Regions from separate parts of the Alkalihalobacillus sp. R86527 genome, predicted to be linked through region 1. Evidence: predicted binding sites of a transcription regulator. Region 1 holds the regulator's gene; the other holds the start of a gene.
The links. Region 1 encodes CtsR, which represses protease genes until heat stress. Its sites were predicted from a motif close to ATGGTCAATAAAGGTCAAACA; they were not measured.

Region 1 (10,072 bases):
GCAATTTGGGCTTGGCAAAGATCATACGCCCGGCAGATGTTTGCAATACGCTCGTTACAAGAACATCAATTGTTTTACCAATGTAGTCTCTTCCATCTTCCACTACGATCATCGTACCATCATCCAGGTAAGCAACTCCCTGGTTATACTCTTTACCGTCCTTGATTACCTGAACATTAAGCTCTTCTCCAGGAAGGACAACTGGCTTAACCGCATTTGCAAGATCATTGATATTTAGAACTTGAACCTTTTGTAGTTCACACACTTTGTTAAGGTTAAAGTCATTAGTAACAACCATTCCATTTACAAGTTTAGCGAGCTTTACAAGCTTACTGTCTACTTCTTGAATTTCGTCAAAGTCACCTTCGTATATTTCAACATTAACAGCAAGTTCTTTCTGTATCTTGTTTAAGATATCTAGACCTCGACGCCCTCTATTCCTTTTCAGTACATCAGAAGAATCTGCTATATGTTGAAGTTCTTCTAGTACGAATTGAGGAATTACTAGCGTTCCTTCAAGGAAACCAGTTTGACAGATATCAGCAATTCGTCCATCGATAATGACGCTAGTATCAAGAATCTTTAGCTTTGATGATCCAGAATCGATGTCAGGGTCATCAGAATCTTTCTTCTTCTCTCTACCTTTGTTGTTATTGAATAGGTTAATAAGTTCATCTCGTTTCTTAAACCCAACCTGGAATCCAAAATAACCAAAAAGTACACTAATAAAGATAGGCAGCACGTTGCTAATGACTGGCAGCTTAATTTCAGCCAGAGGCATATTAATTAAAAATGCAACTATAAGTCCAATAATCAGCCCAATTGTCCCAAATAACACATCACCAACAGGTGCTTTAACAACCTTCTCTTCAATAATACGAATAAAGTCAACGATATAATCTGTTATCCAAAAAGTTGCTAAGAAAAATAGCACCGCTCCAATGACAGCACCTGCATACGAGTTGCTGAAAACGGCTGGTATGTCACCTATATTGAGTAATTGAATAAATTCTGGCAAATAAACTAAGCCCAGTGCTCCGCCTAAAATGATAAAAAATAACTGAATGATCCACTTTATCATTGACGTTTTCACCTCCTTCTATCATTATATACAATTTACTAAAATTGAAACGTTATTCTTGAAGTTTGCGAATTTTATAGTATGATAATAGGTTAGCTTTTATACCTATAAATTAATTATAGAGTAGCACAGCCCCTATTGATTGTCTATTTGTTAGCCCTATATATGCCGGTCTACAAACAACTGTTCTTGAATCCGCTTCAGGCCTGCCTTTATCTTTTTCGCGCGAATTTCACCAATACCTTCTACCTTATCTAACTCTTCGATGGAAGCTGTTGAAATATCATTGAGGTTTCCAAAGCTGGCAACGAGGTTTTCTATAATATTTGAAGGTAAGCGAGGAATCTTATGTAGAATTCGATATCCTCTCGGTTTAACAGCTTCGTTTTGTTCTTCGTAACCCAATATTTTCATAATAGAATGATCTTCGAGCAGATCATCACTAGTCAATTTCTTAAGTCTTTTCATCACGTCCGCAGGGGTTTCATCAACGTCTTTAACATAATCCCCGATCAACCATCTTGCCTCTGCTTCAAGGTTTGTGACCAACTCTTCCATCTGCATGCTGATCAAGCGACCTTCAGTACCGAGCTCATTAATATAATTTAATATTTCCTGCTTAATTCGAAGTACCATCTCTATTCTATGAATAACTTGTGCTACCTCTTGTAAGGTCGCAAGCTCTTCAAATTCAAGAGCACCAAGATCCGTAATTCCTTGATCTAGCACTGATTTGTACTTCTCTAGCGTCTGCATCGCTTGATTGGCTTTCGTTAAAATAACGCCAATCTCTTTCAATGAATAGCGGATGCTCCCTTGATAGAGCGTAATGACATTCCTTCTTTGCGAAATTGAAATCACTAGATTGCCTGTTTGCTTGGCAACCCGTTCTGCGGTTCGATGGCGAATCCCTGTTTCCGTTGATGGAATTGCCGTATCAGGAATTAACTGCGTGTTTGCATATAGGATTTTATTCGCTTCTTTATTAAGAATAATGGCGCCATCCATTTTTGCAAGTTCATAGAGATATGCAGGGGTAAAGCGACAGTCGATTGAAAAGCCTCCATCAACTAAATCTTGCACCTTCCCGTTATAACCAACAACGATTAACCCACCTGTTTTCGCTCGTAATATATTATCTATACCATGTCTTAACATCGTACCTGGCGCAACAATCTTTAAAATGTCATTGATTACCTCCTGCTTTTTTTCTGTCTCCATCAGTTACCCTCCTAATGCTTCGTTTAATGCTTCATCTACGGTTTGGACGCCTACAACCTGAATGCCTTCTGGAAATGTCCATCCCCCAATATTCTTCTGTGGAATAATTGCTCGCTCAAAGCCTAGCTTAGCCGCTTCCTGCACACGTTGTTCTATTCTAGATACTCGTCTAATTTCACCTGTGAGGCCGATTTCTCCTACAACGATATCCGTTGCTCTCGTTGGTTTATCCCGGAAACTAGATGCAACGGAGACTGCAATAGCTAAATCGATTGCTGGTTCATCTAACCGTACACCACCCGCTACGTTAAGGTATGCATCCTGATTTTGAAGCAATAGTCCAACCCTTTTCTCAAGCACAGCCATTAGTAAGGATACCCTGTTATGATCAATACCCGTCGCAGTTCTTCTAGGATTCCCAAAACTCGTTGGTGATATGAGTGCTTGAATTTCCACTAGAACTGTTCTCGTCCCTTCCATGGAAGCGACTACTGTTGAGCCAGCTGCACCAGTAGACCGCTCTTCAAGGAAGATCTCTGAAGGATTGAGCACTTCTTCGAGTCCATCTTCTTTCATTTCGAAAACACCTATTTCATTCGTTGAGCCAAATCTGTTTTTGACACCCCGAAGAATTCTAAACGTATGATGGCGTTCTCCTTCAAAATATAAAACAGCATCTACCATATGCTCAAGAAGACGAGGTCCTGCAATCGCCCCTTCTTTTGTTACATGACCTACGATGAAAATCGCAATTCCACGCGTTTTTGCAATCCTCATTAGCTGCGAGGTACATTCTCTTACCTGAGAAACGCTTCCTGGTGCAGATGTAACTTCCGATCGAAATATCGTCTGAATTGAATCAATTATGACGAGTTTCGGCTCTATTTCATCTATCGCTTTACTAATATACTCTAAATCAGTCTCCGCTAATACAAATAGTTTTTCAGCGTCTACTCCTAATCGGTCTGCTCGAAGCTTTGTTTGCTTCACCGACTCTTCCCCAGATATATAAAGGACTGGATGATCTCTGTCTGCGAGTTTTGAAGAAGTTTGTAGTAATAACGTAGACTTTCCTATTCCGGGGTCGCCCCCTACGAGTGCGAGAGATCCAGGAACGATTCCTCCACCTAGTACGCGGTCAAGCTCCACGATCCCAGTTAAAATTCGATCCTCTTTCTCCTTTTTGACGTTTCGAATCGATTCAGGTTTGCTTGTTGTTGTATCACTGGATGTTACGAATCTTCTGCGATCTGTATCCGAAGGCACAAACTCTTCTACCATCGTATTCCACTGGTGACATCCTGGACATTTCCCCATCCACTTAGGAGATTCATACCCACAGTCCTGACACATAAATTTCGTCTTTTTCTTAGCCAAGCTCTTCCCCACCTTTACTTTACCGAACACTTTTTCTTTTATTATCATATCATAATTTTCAAGGTCCTATGACCTTACAACACTTGCATATGTAGTGGAAAATACTGCTCATTTTCCTTTTCCCTTAATTGATTCGAAACATGCCTATTAAAATTAGAAAACCGGAAGACAGCAGCCTTCCGGTTAAATCTCTTTACTTAGATGTCGCTTCAGACAGTGTTTCAACTACGAAATCATCATTGTTGTAGTCGATTTTCACTCGCTGACCTTTCTCGATGTTTCCTCTTAATAGCTCTTCAGAAAGGCGGTCTTCGATGTGACGTTGAAGGGCTCTTCTTAACGGACGAGCTCCATAATCTGGATCATAACCCTCTTCTGCAATCTTATCGAGAGCCAGATCAGAAAGTTCGAAATCAATACCGTGGTCTGAAAGACGATTCTTAAGCTGGTTCGCCATGAGAACGATGATTTCTTTCAAGTGTCTCTTCTCGAGAGAGTGGAACACAATGATTTCATCGATACGGTTCAAGAATTCTGGACGGAACGTCTTCTTCAGCTCATCCATCACTTTATCTTTCATATCTTGATATTCTTCGCCTTCAGATCCCGTTGTAAAACCAACGTATTTATTACGCTTCAATGTGCTTGCTCCTACGTTTGAAGTCATAATAACGACTGTATTACGGAAATCAACTACACGCCCTTTAGAATCAGTTAAACGTCCATCTTCTAACACTTGTAAAAGGATGTTAAATACATCTGGGTGTGCTTTTTCAATTTCGTCAAGCAAAATAACGGAATATGGCTTACGTCTAACCTTTTCAGTAAGCTGGCCACCTTCTTCATAACCTACATAACCTGGAGGTGATCCTACTAGTCTAGACGTTGCATGTTTCTCCATATATTCTGACATGTCGATTCTGATGACCGAATCTTCTTCACCGAAGAGAGTTTCAGCAACTGCTCTTGCAAGTTCTGTTTTACCTACACCAGTAGGTCCTAAGAAAATGAATGATCCAATCGGTCGCTTCGGATCTTTAAGCCCCGCTCGTGCTCTTCGAACCGCTTTTGAAATGGATTTAACAGCTTCTTCTTGCCCAATCAAGCGATTATGAAGAATCTCTTCCATTTTCAACAAACGCTCTGTTTCTTGTTCTTCAAGTTTAGAGACAGGAATTCCGGTCCAATTTGCTACCACAATCGCAATATCATCAGGGGAAACCTCCTGATTCTCTTTACCTTGCTTTTCTTTCCATTCTTTCTTTGTCTGCTCAAGTTCTTCTCTCAAGCGTTGCTCAGAATCTCGTAAAGATGCTGCTTTCTCAAACTCTTGACTCTGAACTGCTGCATCTTTCTCCTTGCGAACTTCTTCAAGCTTTTTATCTAGTTCTTTTAAGTTTGGAGGAGCAGTATAGGAACGTAGACGTACTTTTGAAGCAGCTTCATCAATTAAGTCAATGGCTTTGTCTGGTAGGAAGCGATCAGAAATGTAGCGATCAGAAAGCTTCACTGCAGCGTCAATTGCTTCGTCTGTAATCGTCACACGATGGTGAGCTTCATAGCGATCCCGTAAACCTTTTAGGATAAGCGCTGATTCATCACTCGTAGGTTCGTTTACTTGGATCGGTTGGAAACGACGCTCTAATGCTGCATCTTTCTCAATATACTTTCTATACTCATCTAGTGTAGTTGCTCCGATACATTGTAGCTCACCACGTGCTAGTGCTGGCTTTAAGATGTTAGATGCATCGATTGCACCTTCCGCTCCTCCAGCGCCGATTAATGTGTGTAGCTCATCAATGAATAGAATGATGTTTCCTGCCTGACGAATTTCATCCATCACTTTCTTTAGACGGTCTTCGAATTCACCACGATACTTCGTACCAGCTACTACAGTTCCCATATCTAGTGTCATAACACGCTTATCACGAAGAGTTTCCGGAACTTCGTTATTAATGATTTGTTGTGCAAGCCCTTCAGCAATCGCTGTTTTACCTACACCAGGTTCACCAATAAGAACTGGGTTATTCTTTGTTCTACGGCTTAACACTTCGATTACCCGTTCGATTTCTTTGCTACGACCAATTACTGGGTCCAGGCCACCGTCACGTGCAATTACAGTTAAATCTCGAGCAAGGCCATCTAGAGTTGGAGTATTTGCACTAGCTCCTGCTCCCTGATGACTAGATGAAGAGCTTTCGTTACTTCCTAAAAGTTGTAGAACCTGCTGACGAGCTTTATTTAAACTAACGCCAAGGTTATTAAGTACTCGTGCTGCTACTCCTTCACCTTCACGTATTAAACCTAACAGAATATGCTCTGTTCCAACATAAGAGTGACTTAGTTTACGAGCTTCATCCATTGATAGTTCAATTACTTTTTTTGCACGAGGTGTATAGTGAATGGATTGAACAGAATCCTGTCCTCTCCCAATTAGCTTCTCTACTTCTTTTTGGATTTTTTCAGAACCAAGCCCAAGAGCAGTCAATGCCTTAGCAGCTATCCCTTCACCTTCACGAATCAAGCCTAATAGGATATGTTCTGTCCCGACATTGTTATGACCAAGACGAATGGCTTCTTCCTGCGCTAATGCGAGCACTTTTTGAGCACGCTCTGTAAATCGTCCAAACATCATCGTTCATCACCCTCCGATTTCTTCAATTGTTTTTCTAGTTCAAGTCGTTCTCTGATTAATGTAGCTCGTTTAATATCTCGTTCTGCAGGATTAAGACTAGCTCCTGCATATTGCTGAAGAAAACCTGGTTGAGTTAAAATAACTAGCTCATTAAGTATTGACTTAGTTATACCAGCAACAAGACCGATATCAATTCCTAATCGAACATTTGAAAGGCACTTGGCAGCTTCCTTCGATTGAATGATTCTGCTATTCTCAAGAATTCCTAAAGAACGATATATTCTGTCTTCTAATTCAATTCTTGAATTATCTAGCAACATCCTTCTTGCTGAGCGTTCTTTTTCAATTACTTGCCTAACCACACCCTGAAGGTCCTCGATAATATCTGTTTCACTTTTACCTAGCGTAATTTGATTAGAAATTTGAAAAATATTACCCTGGGCTTCACTTCCCTCACCATAACTCCCTCTAACAACAAGGCCAAGTTGATTAATGGCGGGGATAATGTGATTTAACTGCTGTGTTAACACTAATGCTGGTAAATGCATCATCACTGAAGCTCTCATCCCTGTTCCAACATTCGTCGGACAGCTAGTTAAATACCCTTTTCGTTTATCAAACGCATAATCAACTTTACTTTCAATCCAGTCATCAAGAGAGTTTGCGAGATTTAATGCTTCCTTAAGTCTAAACCCAGCCTTCAAACATTGAATACGAAAATGATCTTCCTCATTAATCATAATGCTGATCGTCTCATTTTCACTAAGTAAAACTGCTCCATTTTTGGATTGTTCTACAAGGTTGGGGCTAACCAGGTGTTTCTCTACTAGAACTCTTTTTTGAGTTGGCTTTAGTGCTTCTATCTCAATTAGTTCTAGTTGCCCAATCTGTTCATTGGGTGCTTCATTAAATTTAGTTCTAACACTTTCAAGAACTTCTAAGTTTTGTTTCCCATTAGAAAGTACAGGAAAAACATAATTTTTCAAATTACGAGCAAATCTTATTCGACTACTCATAACGATATCTGAATCTGGTCCTTCGTCTTTCATCCATGGGCTAACAGCTTCGCTAATAAAACGCTGAAGTGACATCATTCTCCCCCTTCCGACGCTTTATATTCGAGAGAACGAATTAAATCTCTAGTTTCAGCAGCTTTTTCAAATTCCTCCTGCTGAATATACTCTTGCATCTTACTTCGGAGGTTTTGAACTTTACGTTCAATTTCGATCGCTGCTCCAGCGCGTTTTGGTAATTTACCAGAATGAACAGAATTACCACCATGAACCTTTTTAAATATAGGATCAAGGTTTTCTGAAAACGTATTGTAACACTCTGAACAACCAAATCGACCAACTTGCGTGAACTGTTGATACGTTAGCCCACATTTCGGACAACTTTGTCGCTCTTTATTGTAAATAGGGTGTGAAGAACTTTCGTTGATTGGTGTTTCAAAATTTAGTAACCCCGATAATAAGTTATGGATAGAAAAATGGTTAGTGCCTGGCTCAACATCACCTTTTTCTTTGGCACACATTTCACAGATATGGAATTCTGTTTTTTGTCCATTTACAATCTTGGTGAAATGGAGCGTAGCAGGACGCTCACCACATTCCTGGCAGGTCATAGGGCAACCCTCCTATTTGTACACTAATGCTATTGTTTATACTTCAGTGCCGTCAGCATTGCACGCAACATATTCGCTCTTAGGTGGTCTCGAAGTGGTAATTCAATAGTAATAACTGTTCGATCGAGAACACTTAGCATTAACTTCGCTTCCCGACCCGATATTACCTCTTCTTCTAACAGCCTAAGAATAATATTTTCAGATACTGCCTGTGGCACTTGATTTTTTACAATATTAAGCATGTCATCAATTAAATCCGCATGAGTTTCGGGTTTCACCTTCAAAATTCTTATATAACCGCCTCCACCCCTTTTACTTTCCACAATATATCCTTTTTCAATCGTAAAGCGGGTGTTGATAACATAATTAATCTGTGAAGGAACACATTGAAACTTATCAGCAATCTCACTTCTTTTAATCTCAACGGCATCTCTACCTTCTACCATCAAGATTTTTTTAATATATGCTTCAATTACATCGGAAACATTTCGCACTACTCTGCCTCCTCTCCGTCCCCAAACTGACTTTGACTATATTTGACGTTAAGTATATTATAACGTGTTTCTTGTGTATTGGAAAGTAACATGTCTCTTCATATTGCGGACGTGAACCTTACCATCATTCCCAGAAATAGTGCATTCATTCCTTGCAATTTATTCTTTTTATCTTATCAATTTCTTTAAGATGATCCACAAGAGTCGAGAGTTTCATTGAATTATTTGTATTAACAAGAATTGAATACGTGTAAATTCTTTCGTCCCTTTCGTAATGAGTTTCTTTCGGGTCGTCTGTTTTCATTTCTAGAACGCTAATATTCATTTCTTCGATTTTTTCTATAACGGATTTTAACGATAGTCCTTCTTCTACAAATAGATTGATCCAATGTTGAGATTTAGACATGTAGAGTTTCTCGATTTTACTTAAGAAAACCAAGCTCAACACAACAATCAATGTTGTGAAAACAGCTTCATACAACATCCCTACTCCTACTACCAATCCTATTCCAGCAACTACCCAAATCGATGCTGCAGTGGTTAGTCCCCTTACTGTCCAACCATTCGCTAAAATAGTACCAGCGCCTAAAAATCCTATACCACTAATAACATATGATGGAATACGAGAAGGGTCAAAATTAATATTCGCATGCGTTTCATTGTAATCTTCAAAACCAAACAAAGATAATAACATCATCAAACATGCTCCAACACCAACAAGAATATGAGTTCTAAAACCTGCTGGATGCCTTTTGAATTCTCTCTCGCTTCCTATAACTCCACTTAATACTGCCGCAATCAAGATACGTAGCGATATCGTACCAAAATTGTCCGCTAGTGTGATATTTAATACTTCCATTTGATATCCCTTTCTCTTAATTTTCTATCGTTTTATATTACCCTTCTTCTAGCAATAATTAACGTTCGATATTAGTATGAGTTCCAACAATCCTCGGTGTGAAATATGCGGCGAACTCCCCAGCTGCGCGATCCTGGATCCTCATAGATCTCCGACTATCTACTCCGGTCCAGTCTCACTTGCTTCCTCGAATTTCTTGCTTCTCCCACCCCTACGAAGCTTTCGAGGATGTTCTTGAATGTAAATCATGATGGAATACCACCTCACGGTACTACTCAAACGAAAAAAACATATAAAAAAGCCAGAGATCATAATGACCTCTGACTTCTCACTTGCCTAGCGACGTCCTACTCTTGCAGGGGGAGATCCCCCAACTACCATCGGCGCTGAAGAGCTTAACTTCCGTGTTCGGCATGGGAACGGGTGTGACCTCTTCGCCTTCATCACTAGACTGACAGGATGTTAGTCGTTCGATGTTCACCACAGGACGTGGTGGAACTTAGTCGAACTTCTTTTCATTCCCTGAAAACTAGATAGCACTCAACAACGTATTCCAATATTTTTTCGCGATGTCTAGTGCCGCAGGCTATATTCTTGTCCATTTCACTCTTTCACTTCAGGCGAAAAACGCCTTCTGTTCAAGAGCTCCAATGGTCTGCGAATATGACCAAGCCTGCTTTACTTTTCGTTTTGGTTAAGCCCTCGATCGATTAGTATTCGTCAGCTCCACGTGTCGCCACGCTTCCACCCCGAACCTATCAACCTCATCATCTCTGAGGGA
Region 2 (10,072 bases), 700 kb from region 1:
CATGCTGCGATTGCGAGAAGAATTTATACGCTTATCAAACGACTATATAATTACGATGTGGAATTACTTGTACGTAAGAAGATGCGTCTCAAGAAGAATAATGTCTATATCGTTCGTGTGTCTGCTAAAGCAAGAGATCTACTTGAAGATCTTGGAATTATGGACAATGCGTTCATGTTCACGAGAACAATCCCGAGTGATTTTACAAAGCGAGCCTGTTGCAAACGGGCATACTTAAGAGGTGCTTTTCTCGCAGGAGGGTCGATCAATCACCCAGAAACCTCCTACCATTTAGAGATATTTTCGATGTATGAAGAGCATACCGAGTCGTTGTGTGAGCTTATGAATCAGTTCGATCTGAATGCCAAAATGCTCGAGCGGAAAAAAGGATATATCGTTTATATTAAAGAAGGCGAAAAAATCACAGAGTTTTTAAGTGTAGTAGGTGCTCACCAGGCGCTACTGTACTTTGAAGACGTACGAATTATGAAAGATATGCGAAACTCAGTTAATCGTATCGTGAATTGTGAGACCGCCAATTTAAATAAAACAGTTGGTGCTGCATTCCGACAGGTGGAAAACATTCGATTTATTCAGAATGAAGTTGGGTTAGAAATCCTTCCTGATAAATTAAGAGAAATTGCTGAACTAAGAGTTAAGCACCAGGATGTAACCCTTAAGGAACTTGGAGAAATGTTAACTGGAGGTGCGATCAGTAAGTCTGGAATCAATCATAGGCTGCGTAAGATCGACCAGTTAGCTGAAAAGCTCCGTGCAGGGAAACCAATAACATAAGCGTTAGAAAAGAAAAGCCTGCGCGAGTGGTGCGGGCTTGATTTTCTATAAGGCGTCTTGATTCTACTTAAACATAAAAATATCCATGAAGTTTATAATTCAAATTAAATGGAATCCTGTTGAGAGAATCTGAATAAATGAATAAAGAAGGGCATATACTTATTTTTTTTCATTATTTAAGATAGCGCTTTCTTACAAGAGAATAAAGGCTTTATGAATTAAGGAGGAATGGAAAAGTGGTTCAAAAAGAAGTTGTTGTTACGTTAGAAACAGGATTACAAGCAAGACCTGCCGCACTTTTTGTACAAGAGGCAAATCGATATAACTCCGATATCTTTCTTGAAAAAGACGGTAAAAAAGTTAATGCGAAGAGTATTATGGGGATCATGAGTCTTGCAGTAGGCTCTGGCTCTTCTGTTGTGATTACAGTTGATGGAAATGATGAAGAGGAAGCTGTATCCTCTCTCATTGAGTTCATTCAAAAAGATTAAAGAAAAAAGGTTGCCGTGACGGCAACCTTTTTGTTTACTATGCTTTTTTCTCCATAACTTCATCGATCAAGCCGTATTCTTTCGCTTCATTTGCTTCCATGAAACGGTCACGATCAGTATCTCGGTCGATTGTGTCTAGAGGTTGACCAGTACGCTCTGCAAGAATTTTGTTAAGCTTCTCACGCATTTGGATAATACGCTTCGCATGGATTTCAATATCAGAAGCTTGACCTTGCGTACCACCTAGTGGTTGGTGAATCATTACTTCACTGTTTGGAAGAGCATAACGTTTACCTGGCTCACCAGCCGCAAGTAGGAATGCTCCCATTGATGCAGCCATTCCGATACAGATGGTAGACACTTTTGGTTTAATGAATTGCATTGTATCGTAGATTGCCATTCCAGCTGTGATTGATCCACCTGGGCTATTGATGTAAAGAGAGATATCTTTGTCTGGATCTTCTGCAGCAAGGAAAAGAAGCTGTGCTACGACTGCGTTAGAAACGTTGTCGTCGATTGCCGTTCCAAGCATAATAATGCGGTCCTTAAGAAGACGAGAGTAGATGTCATAAGCTCTTTCACCGCGGTTTGTTTGTTCGATAACCGTTGGAATTAATACCATTAAAAATTCCTCCCTTATATTCATTCAAATATGTAGTTGCTGTAAGTTCATCATACCGAAAAGGTCAATATAGGTCAAATAAAGTGCTGTTCTTTTTAACCATTTATTTTGAAGCTACTCATTAGCTGCTTCTACATACCTCCATTTTCCCCGCTATCACTCGTTTTAAACAGAACGAACCTGTCTTTTTTTAAATCGATGATCAGTTAAAAAGTAGCCTGCAATTCTTCTCTCAACTAGGTTTCTAATTTGGACTGATGTATACCGATATGTTTGGTTGTATCCGCGACAGTAGACTAGATAAACGACCATATCTTCCTTAGTATCCTGAACTGAAGCAGTGATGTTTTGCCTATGAAGAACTGACTTTGCATCCTTTAGGTCTGTTGAAGCTAGAGAAAAAGCCTGGTTGATCAGTTCCAAATAAGGGCGTGGAAGCTTCATCTTAGAGTGATTAATCCATGCAGCATCGAGTTCCAGTACCTTTTTAACATAAGGAAGCAATAAATAATCCCGAACAGCACTTGCTTCCTCTTTATTTAATCGGAACATGATCTTCACCGCCTATAAGAACATATGTTTGATATTACAATACTATGAGACGAATGAGACGTCAAGAACCCACTCGTTCCGATTGGTTGAAGACGCAAAAAATCCCCTTCCAGATGAAAGGGGATTAGAATTATGTAATTGGTGCGCCCGGAGGGATTCGAACCCCCGACAGACGTGGTACCGGAAACCACCGCTCTATCCTACTGAGCTACGGGCGCATATGTTGAGCGCAAGGATTATTATACGTGAACGGTATTTTTTTTGCAAGGTGATTTTTTGGTTGAAAGTGACAAACACTAAGGCTATAAATATGGTGAAAGTAGGGGTTTTGTTGAAGGTAAAACGTGAAGAAAGTAAGTCATTAAGTGATGCGATCGATCGTATTACTGAGGGACTTGAGAAGGTCGTTGAATTGTACAATGAATCAGAAGAAGACGAGCCATTGATTCAATTTGAACCTAAAGTGATAGAAACCATTGAGAATGCGAAGAAGGTGTACGGAACTCAGGTCGTTACGACAAAGCTGAATAACGTTGTGAAAGAGATGCTTAGTTGGTTGGATCTTGAAGAAGAAAAACAAGTCAAAAAAAAGAGTGAACCTTGTCCACTCTTGAAAATTAGAGATTATTGCTTCTTAACGGGCTTGTCATTTTCTCGGTCAACTGGTTTTTTGCTTGCTCCATTCATCGTATGCTTTAAGCCTGAATGCATACCAGAAGCGCATAACCCTAGCCAGAGTCCAATTAAAAAGGCTTTTTTGAAATCCGGGTCAATATAAATATAGCTCATGACGATTCCTACCCCAACTGAAAGCAAAGGAAGAAACCTAGCCGGAAAACCAAACACCTTAAAAAGTTGGACAATTCCAATGATGATTGGAAGCAAAGCAATACCATATACAGTTAAATCCATGGTTTTTGCCTCCTTTTTTTCTCTCTGTATAGCAGTGTATGTCGAATCATAGGGGATTGAGTGGGCGCATTGCTTATTTTTATGAAAAGGAGGCACATAACTTGGTAAATGATTGAAAATTCAGGTCATTATCGTTTTCCTCATACCATAAGCTGAATCAATATAGTATGATAAAGGTGGAGGGATTGCGATGGAATTAGGATTAATACAAAAACAGACAACGCAACTCGTAATGACAACTCAATTGCGTCAGGCAATAGCCATTCTTCAATATTCGACTATAGAGTTGATGGAATATATTAAAGAAGAGGCGCTTGAGAATCCTCTTATTGAACTCCAGACGCCGTCATGGGAAGCAGGCATTCGTTTGAAAAACTCATACGGGGGCGAACGCACTGATCCGCTAGACTATGTAGCAGAACGAGGAAAAAGTTTGAACGATGAGCTCCATGAACAAGTGCGATGTTTGAATCTATCGCATCACCAAGCAAAGGTTATCCATTATTTGATAGATAATATAGATGAAACTGGATACTTACTAACTCGCGATCAAGAGGTTATCTCACAGTTTCGATTGACTGATCGTGAATTTGAAGATGCCGTTCATGTATTGCAATCACTTGAGCCAGGAATTGGTGGCCGTAATTTAGGGGAGTGTCTTTGTTTACAGATTCATTCCACTTCGCCTATCGATATGCTTGCTCGTAAGCTTGCAAGAGAAAATTTGAAAGCGCTAGCACAAAGGAAGTTTCGAGAGCTTTCAAAAGAATATCAAGTGAACCTTGAGGATATTCAATTAGCATCGGATGTTATCGCTAGGCTAGATCCAAGGCCAGGGTTAAAGTGGTATACGGATAAAACACATTACGTTGCCCCGGACATCATTATTCAAGAGAATGATGGAACATACACGATTAAATTACTAGATGATGATTTGCCCTCTATGAAAATAAGCAAAGCCTACCAATCGTTTGAAAAAGGCGAAGTAGCTCATTATATAAGAGGTAAATATCAGCAAGTCAACTGGCTGATAAAGAGTATTGAACAGCGGAAACAAACGCTACGCTCGATTATGGAGGTATTCATAGCGCGTCAAAGTCCCTTTCTTCAAACGGGACTCAGCGAACTGAAGCCATTCACGCTTAAGGAAGTAGCTATTGAAGCAGGTGTGCATGAATCAACAGTCAGTCGAGCGATCAAGAACAAGTATGTTCAAACTCCTCATGGTCTATTTGCATTAAAAGAGTTGTTTACTTCACGTTTAGCTGGAGAAACAGATGGTGGAACATCATCCTCTAGTGTGAAAATATTGATAAAAGAGTTTATTGAACAAGAAGATAAGAAGAAGCCACTGTCCGATCAGAAAATCGTGGAGGCTCTTCATATACAAAAAGGTATCAAGGTATCGAGACGAACAATCGCGAAATATCGTGAAGAATTAAACATACCTGGCTCATCAATGAGGAAACGTTTTTTATAGGCATTCGTCCGCAGGAAAGTAAGCATTCAAATTCCTAAGGTATAGGGAGAATATAGACTAGGGTGTTTCTACAAGGTAACAGCTGCAACGCAGCTGTTTCTTTGCGTGGTTTATTTGTGAAAGGTTAGAATGGTATTGGAAAGGGGTTTAAGTAATGAGTAAAACGGTTATGTTATACACGAAAGAGACGTGCCCTCTTTGTGATGAAGCTTATTCGATTCTTGAGGATCTTCAAACTGAAGTGGATTTCACGATCGAATCAGTAGATATCTATCAGAACGATGCATTGCTTGAGAAGTTTATGGTGATGATTCCGGTAGTTGAAGTAGATGGTGAAATCGTAGATTATGGCCGAATATCAAGAAAAAATATAAGAAAACGCTTACTTTAAAATTTTCAGTATAACATAGTTGCCCATGTAGTTGGCAACTGCTACAATGAAATTTGTAAGACGTTCTTTTTTTGATTCAGGTGGGACTGAAAATGTCTGACCGGGACATAATACGTCTCATGAAGAAAAAAAGGACTGCAGGGGAGACGAACAATGCGCTCATTACTCGCACTTCAACAAAAACTATTACCAGACCTTCTAGAAGTCATGAACAAGCGTTACCGTGTTCTCAGGCAACTGAGACTCACGCAGCCTATTGGACGTAGAAGTCTAGCGAACAATCTGGATATAACAGAAAGAGTTCTTAGGAGTGAAGTGACTTTCCTGAAAGATCAAGGTTTGCTTGATATGTCGATTCAGGGCATGCAGCTTACTGAGGAGGGTGAGCAACTATTAATGGAGCTCGAACCTGTTATGAACGAAGTTTCTGGTCTTGATAACTTGGAAGAACAGTTAAAAGACAAACTTGGTATTCCAGAAGTACTTATTGTACCCGGTGATAGCGATGTGACTCCCTGGGTAAAGAAAGAGATGGGCAGAGCCGCTGTGGGACGCCTCAAAAGGTTTCAGCTTCAAAGTAAGGTTATAGCTGTTACTGGCGGTACCACACTCGCGAGTGTTGCTGATATGATGATTCCCTCTCCAGATATGGATGGAACATTATTCGTACCGGCACGTGGTGGTCTTGGCGAACAGGTTGAAAACCAGGCTAACACAATTTGCGCGAAGATGGCACGAAAAGCCCATACAGATTATCGTTTGCTTCATGTTCCAGATCAACTTAGTGAAGAAGCATACCAGTCATTAATCGAAGAGCCAGGCGTCAAGGAAATCCTTGAGATTATCAAATCTGCCAGTATTGTGGTTCATGGGATTGGAGATGCTAAAACAATGGCTGTGCGGCGTAAATCAACAAGTGAGGTTTTAGAGAAAATCGAACAAAACCAAGCTGTTGCGGAGGCGTTTGGATACTATTTCAACCAATCCGGAGATGTTGTACACAAAGTGAAAACCATTGGACTACAGTTAGAAGATTTAGAACGAAGTGAGCTGGTTATTGCGGTTGCAGGTGGCCATTCAAAAGCAAATGCGATTGAGGCTTATCTGAAAACTGGCATTCAAAGCATCCTCGTCACTGATGAGGGAGCAGCAAAAGCGTTACTAGAGGGAAATTCCCTTTAATAAATAAAATTATAAGATACCTCGGGAAACGAGGAACATTCAAGGAGGAATTATACAATGGCAACAAAAGTAGGTATTAACGGTTTTGGACGTATCGGACGTAACGTATTTCGTGCAGCACTTAATAACCCAAATGTAGAAGTCGTAGCAGTTAACGACCTTACAGATGCAAACATGCTTGCACACCTTCTAAAATACGATACAATTCACGGTGAACTTAACGTTGAAGTTGAAGTTAACGGTGAGAACCTTGTAGTTAACGGTTCAGAAATCAAAGTTCTTTCTGAGCGCGACCCTGCACAACTTGGTTGGGGAGACCTTGGAGTAGATGTAGTTGTTGAATCTACTGGTCGCTTCACAAACCGTGAAGACGCTGCTAAGCACCTTGAAGCAGGCGCTAAAAAAGTTGTCATCTCTGCTCCAGCTAAGAACGAAGATATCACAGTTGTTCTTGGTGTTAACGAAGACAAGTACGATGCAGAAAATCATCACGTACTTTCAAACGCTTCATGTACAACTAACTGTCTAGCACCAGTTGCTAAAGTATTGAACGACAAGTTCGGTATTAAGCGTGGTCTTATGACAACAGTTCACTCTTACACGAACGATCAGCAAATTCTTGATCTTCCACATAAAGATTATCGTCGTGCTCGTGCAGCTGCTGAAAACATCATTCCAACATCAACAGGCGCTGCTAAAGCAGTATCTCTAGTACTTCCTGAGCTTGACGGTAAGTTGAATGGTATGGCTATGCGTGTACCAACTCCTAACGTATCAATCGTAGACTTAGTAGCAGAGCTTGATGCAGACGTTACAGTTGATGACGTTAACGCTGCTCTAAAAGAAGCTGCTGAAGGTGACCTTAAAGGATACCTTGGTTACAGCGAAGAGCCACTAGTATCAAAAGATTACAACGGTAACCCTCATTCTTCAATCGTAGATGCAATTTCTACAATGAACATTGATGGTAATATGGTTAAAGTTGTTTCTTGGTACGACAACGAGTGGGGTTATTCTAGCCGTGTAGTAGATCTAGTCGACTACATTGCATCAAAAGGGCTATAATAGGAATTGTGAATAGTGGGGGAGGAAGTCAGGAGCCTTCCTCCTTTTCCATTGGTTTTTTTAGCTCTGTTTTAGGATAAATAATCAGTACGCCACATTTTATGTGAGTATTTTATCCTCATTAAAACGTGCAAAGGAGGAATCCCCGTATGAACAAGAAATCGATTCGTGACGTAGCTTTGCAAGGTAAAACGGTATTTTGCCGCGTTGATTTCAACGTACCTATGGATAAGGGTAACGTCACAGATGAAACACGCATTAAAGCAGCACTTCCTACAATTCAGTATCTTTCTGAACAGGGAGCGAAGGTGATTCTGGCAAGTCATCTTGGTCGTCCAAAAGGTGAGGCTGTTGCTGAACTTCGTCTAGATCCTGTTGCTGATCGCCTAAGCGACCTTATTGGTAAAACAGTTACTAAAACGGACGCAGTTTATGGTGATGAAGTGAATCGTGCAATCGGAGATCTTCAAGAAGGCGAACTTCTATTGATCGAAAACGTACGTTTCGAAGCTGGCGAAGAGAAGAATGACGCTGACCTTGCAAAAGAATTTGCTAATATGGCAGATCTTTTTGTAAATGATGCATTTGGAGCTGCTCACCGTGCACATGCTTCAACTGAAGGTATCGCTCATCATATTCCTGCGGTAGCTGGTTTCTTAATGGAGAAAGAGCTTGAAGTACTTGGTAGTGCGCTAACAGAACCTTCTCGCCCATTCACAGCGATCGTTGGAGGAGCGAAAGTAAAAGATAAGATCGGCGTTATCGATCACTTGCTTGATAAAGTGGACAACCTGATCATCGGTGGCGGTCTTGCTTATACATTCGTTAAAGCTCTTGGCCATGAAATTGGTAAATCTCTTCTTGAAGAAGATAAGATTGAGCTTGCAAGGTCATTCATGGATAAAGCGAAAGAAAAAGGCGTTAATTTCTATATGCCACAGGACGTTATCATTGGCGATGATTTCTCAAACGATGCGAATACGAAAGCTGTAAGCATCGAAGAAATCCCTTCTGACTGGGAAGCTCTTGATATCGGACCGAAAACAAGAGAAACGTACAAAAACGTTATTCAAGATTCCAAGCTAGTTATTTGGAATGGCCCTATGGGTGTATTTGAACTTGATGTTTATGCAAATGGTACGAAAGCAGTAGCAGAAGCACTTGCTGATGCGAACGATACTTATTCAATTATCGGCGGCGGTGACTCCGCAGCAGCTGTTGAGAAGTTTGGCTATGCAGATCGTATGAGCCATATCTCTACTGGCGGCGGTGCATCTCTTGAGTTTATGGAAGGGAAAGACCTTCCTGGAGTCGTTGCACTAAACGATAAATAAATTACATTACTACCAAAAGGATGGTGAGTGAACATGCGTAAACCAATCATCGCAGGGAACTGGAAGATGAACAAAACACTTACTGAGACGAAAAGCTTTGTTGATGAAGTAAAAGGACTAATTCCAAGTGCCGACCGCGTGGATTCAGTCGTCTGTGCTCCAGCTCTTTTCCTTGATTATCTAACGGATGAGCTTAAAGACAATGCGCTAATGACTGGTGCACAAAATATGCACTTTGAGGAAAATGGGGCTTTCACAGGTGAAATCAGCCCTGTTGCACTTAATGATCTTGGCGTAGAATATGTCATCCTTGGTCACTCTGAACGTCGTGAGCTATTCGGTGAAACGGACGAAATCGTTAACCAAAAAGCACATTCAGCGTTCAAACATAACATCACACCGATCATTTGTGTTGGGGAATCACTAGAACAGCGTGAAAGCAACGAAATGGAAGCGGTAGTGAAAGTACAGGTACAAAAAGCGATTTCAGGCCTTACGAATGAGCAGGTCGCTCAGTCTGTTATTGCATATGAACCTATCTGGGCAATTGGAACAGGTAAAACTGCTACAAGTGAGCAAGCGAATGAGGCATGTGCATTTATTCGTAACGTCCTTAAAGAAGAAACATCTGAAGAGACTGCAAATGCTGTTCGAATTCAGTATGGTGGCAGTGTGAAACCTGCTAATATCGATGAACTTATGAGTCAATCTGACATCGACGGTGCTCTAGTTGGGGGCGCTAGTCTAGATGCGAAATCTTTCCTACAGCTTTTGGAGGCTGGTCAGAATGCCTAAGAAACCAAATGCTCTCATTATTCTCGATGGCTTTGGCCTAAGAGATGAAGAGAAAGGAAATGCAGTAGCAAAGGCGAATAAGCCGAATTTTGACCGCTATTGGAATCAGTTCCCACACGCAACTCTTGAAGCTTCAGGGGAAGCTGTTGGTCTTCCAGAAGGACAGATGGGGAATTCTGAGGTTGGGCACTTGAATATTGGTGCTGGCCGTATCGTTTATCAAAGTTTGACTAGAGTCAACCTTGCTATCAAAGAAGGCGATTTTTACGAGAACCAAACATTTATTGATGCGATGGATCACGCGAAGGAAAAAGGAACAAGCCTACACTTGTTCGGACTTCTTTCAGACGGTGGAATCCACAGTCATATCAAACATCTTTTTGCTCTACTTGAGCTCGCAGCTAAGAAAGATGTTAAGAATGTGTATGTTCACGGCTTTCTAGATGGAAGAGA

Region 2: a site for CtsR is predicted at 1,969-1,989, ahead of clpP (ATP-dependent Clp endopeptidase proteolytic subunit ClpP). Genes of this name have one in related genera too.

What each region holds. Positions count from the first base shown of each region.
Region 1 is NZ_JAXHBW010000001.1:55,359-65,430, forward strand. It holds gene SJY16_RS00380 (PIN/TRAM domain-containing protein) at 1-1,081, opposite strand, end outside; gene disA (DNA integrity scanning diadenylate cyclase DisA) at 1,241-2,302, opposite strand; gene radA (DNA repair protein RadA) at 2,306-3,679, opposite strand; gene clpC (ATP-dependent protease ATP-binding subunit ClpC) at 3,873-6,314, opposite strand; gene mcsB (protein-arginine kinase McsB) at 6,311-7,405, opposite strand; gene mcsA (protein-arginine kinase activator protein McsA) at 7,405-7,938, opposite strand; gene SJY16_RS00410 (CtsR family transcriptional regulator) at 7,968-8,432, opposite strand; gene SJY16_RS00415 (MgtC/SapB family protein) at 8,578-9,291, opposite strand; rRNA gene rrf (5S ribosomal RNA) at 9,626-9,742, opposite strand; rRNA gene SJY16_RS00425 (23S ribosomal RNA) at 9,982-10,072, opposite strand, start outside.
Region 2 is NZ_JAXHBW010000001.1:758,624-768,695, forward strand. It holds gene whiA (DNA-binding protein WhiA) at 1-795, shown strand, start outside; gene SJY16_RS03825 (HPr family phosphocarrier protein) at 1,032-1,286, shown strand; gene clpP (ATP-dependent Clp endopeptidase proteolytic subunit ClpP) at 1,324-1,908, opposite strand; gene SJY16_RS03835 (YhjD family protein) at 2,074-2,460, opposite strand; tRNA gene SJY16_RS03840 (tRNA-Arg) at 2,600-2,678, opposite strand; gene SJY16_RS03845 (hypothetical protein) at 2,747-3,238, shown strand; gene rpoN (RNA polymerase factor sigma-54) at 3,563-4,852, shown strand; gene SJY16_RS03855 (glutaredoxin family protein) at 5,007-5,243, shown strand; gene SJY16_RS03860 (sugar-binding transcriptional regulator) at 5,397-6,425, shown strand; gene gap (type I glyceraldehyde-3-phosphate dehydrogenase) at 6,483-7,490, shown strand; gene SJY16_RS03870 (phosphoglycerate kinase) at 7,640-8,824, shown strand; gene tpiA (triose-phosphate isomerase) at 8,858-9,619, shown strand; gene gpmI (2,3-bisphosphoglycerate-independent phosphoglycerate mutase) at 9,612-10,072, shown strand, end outside.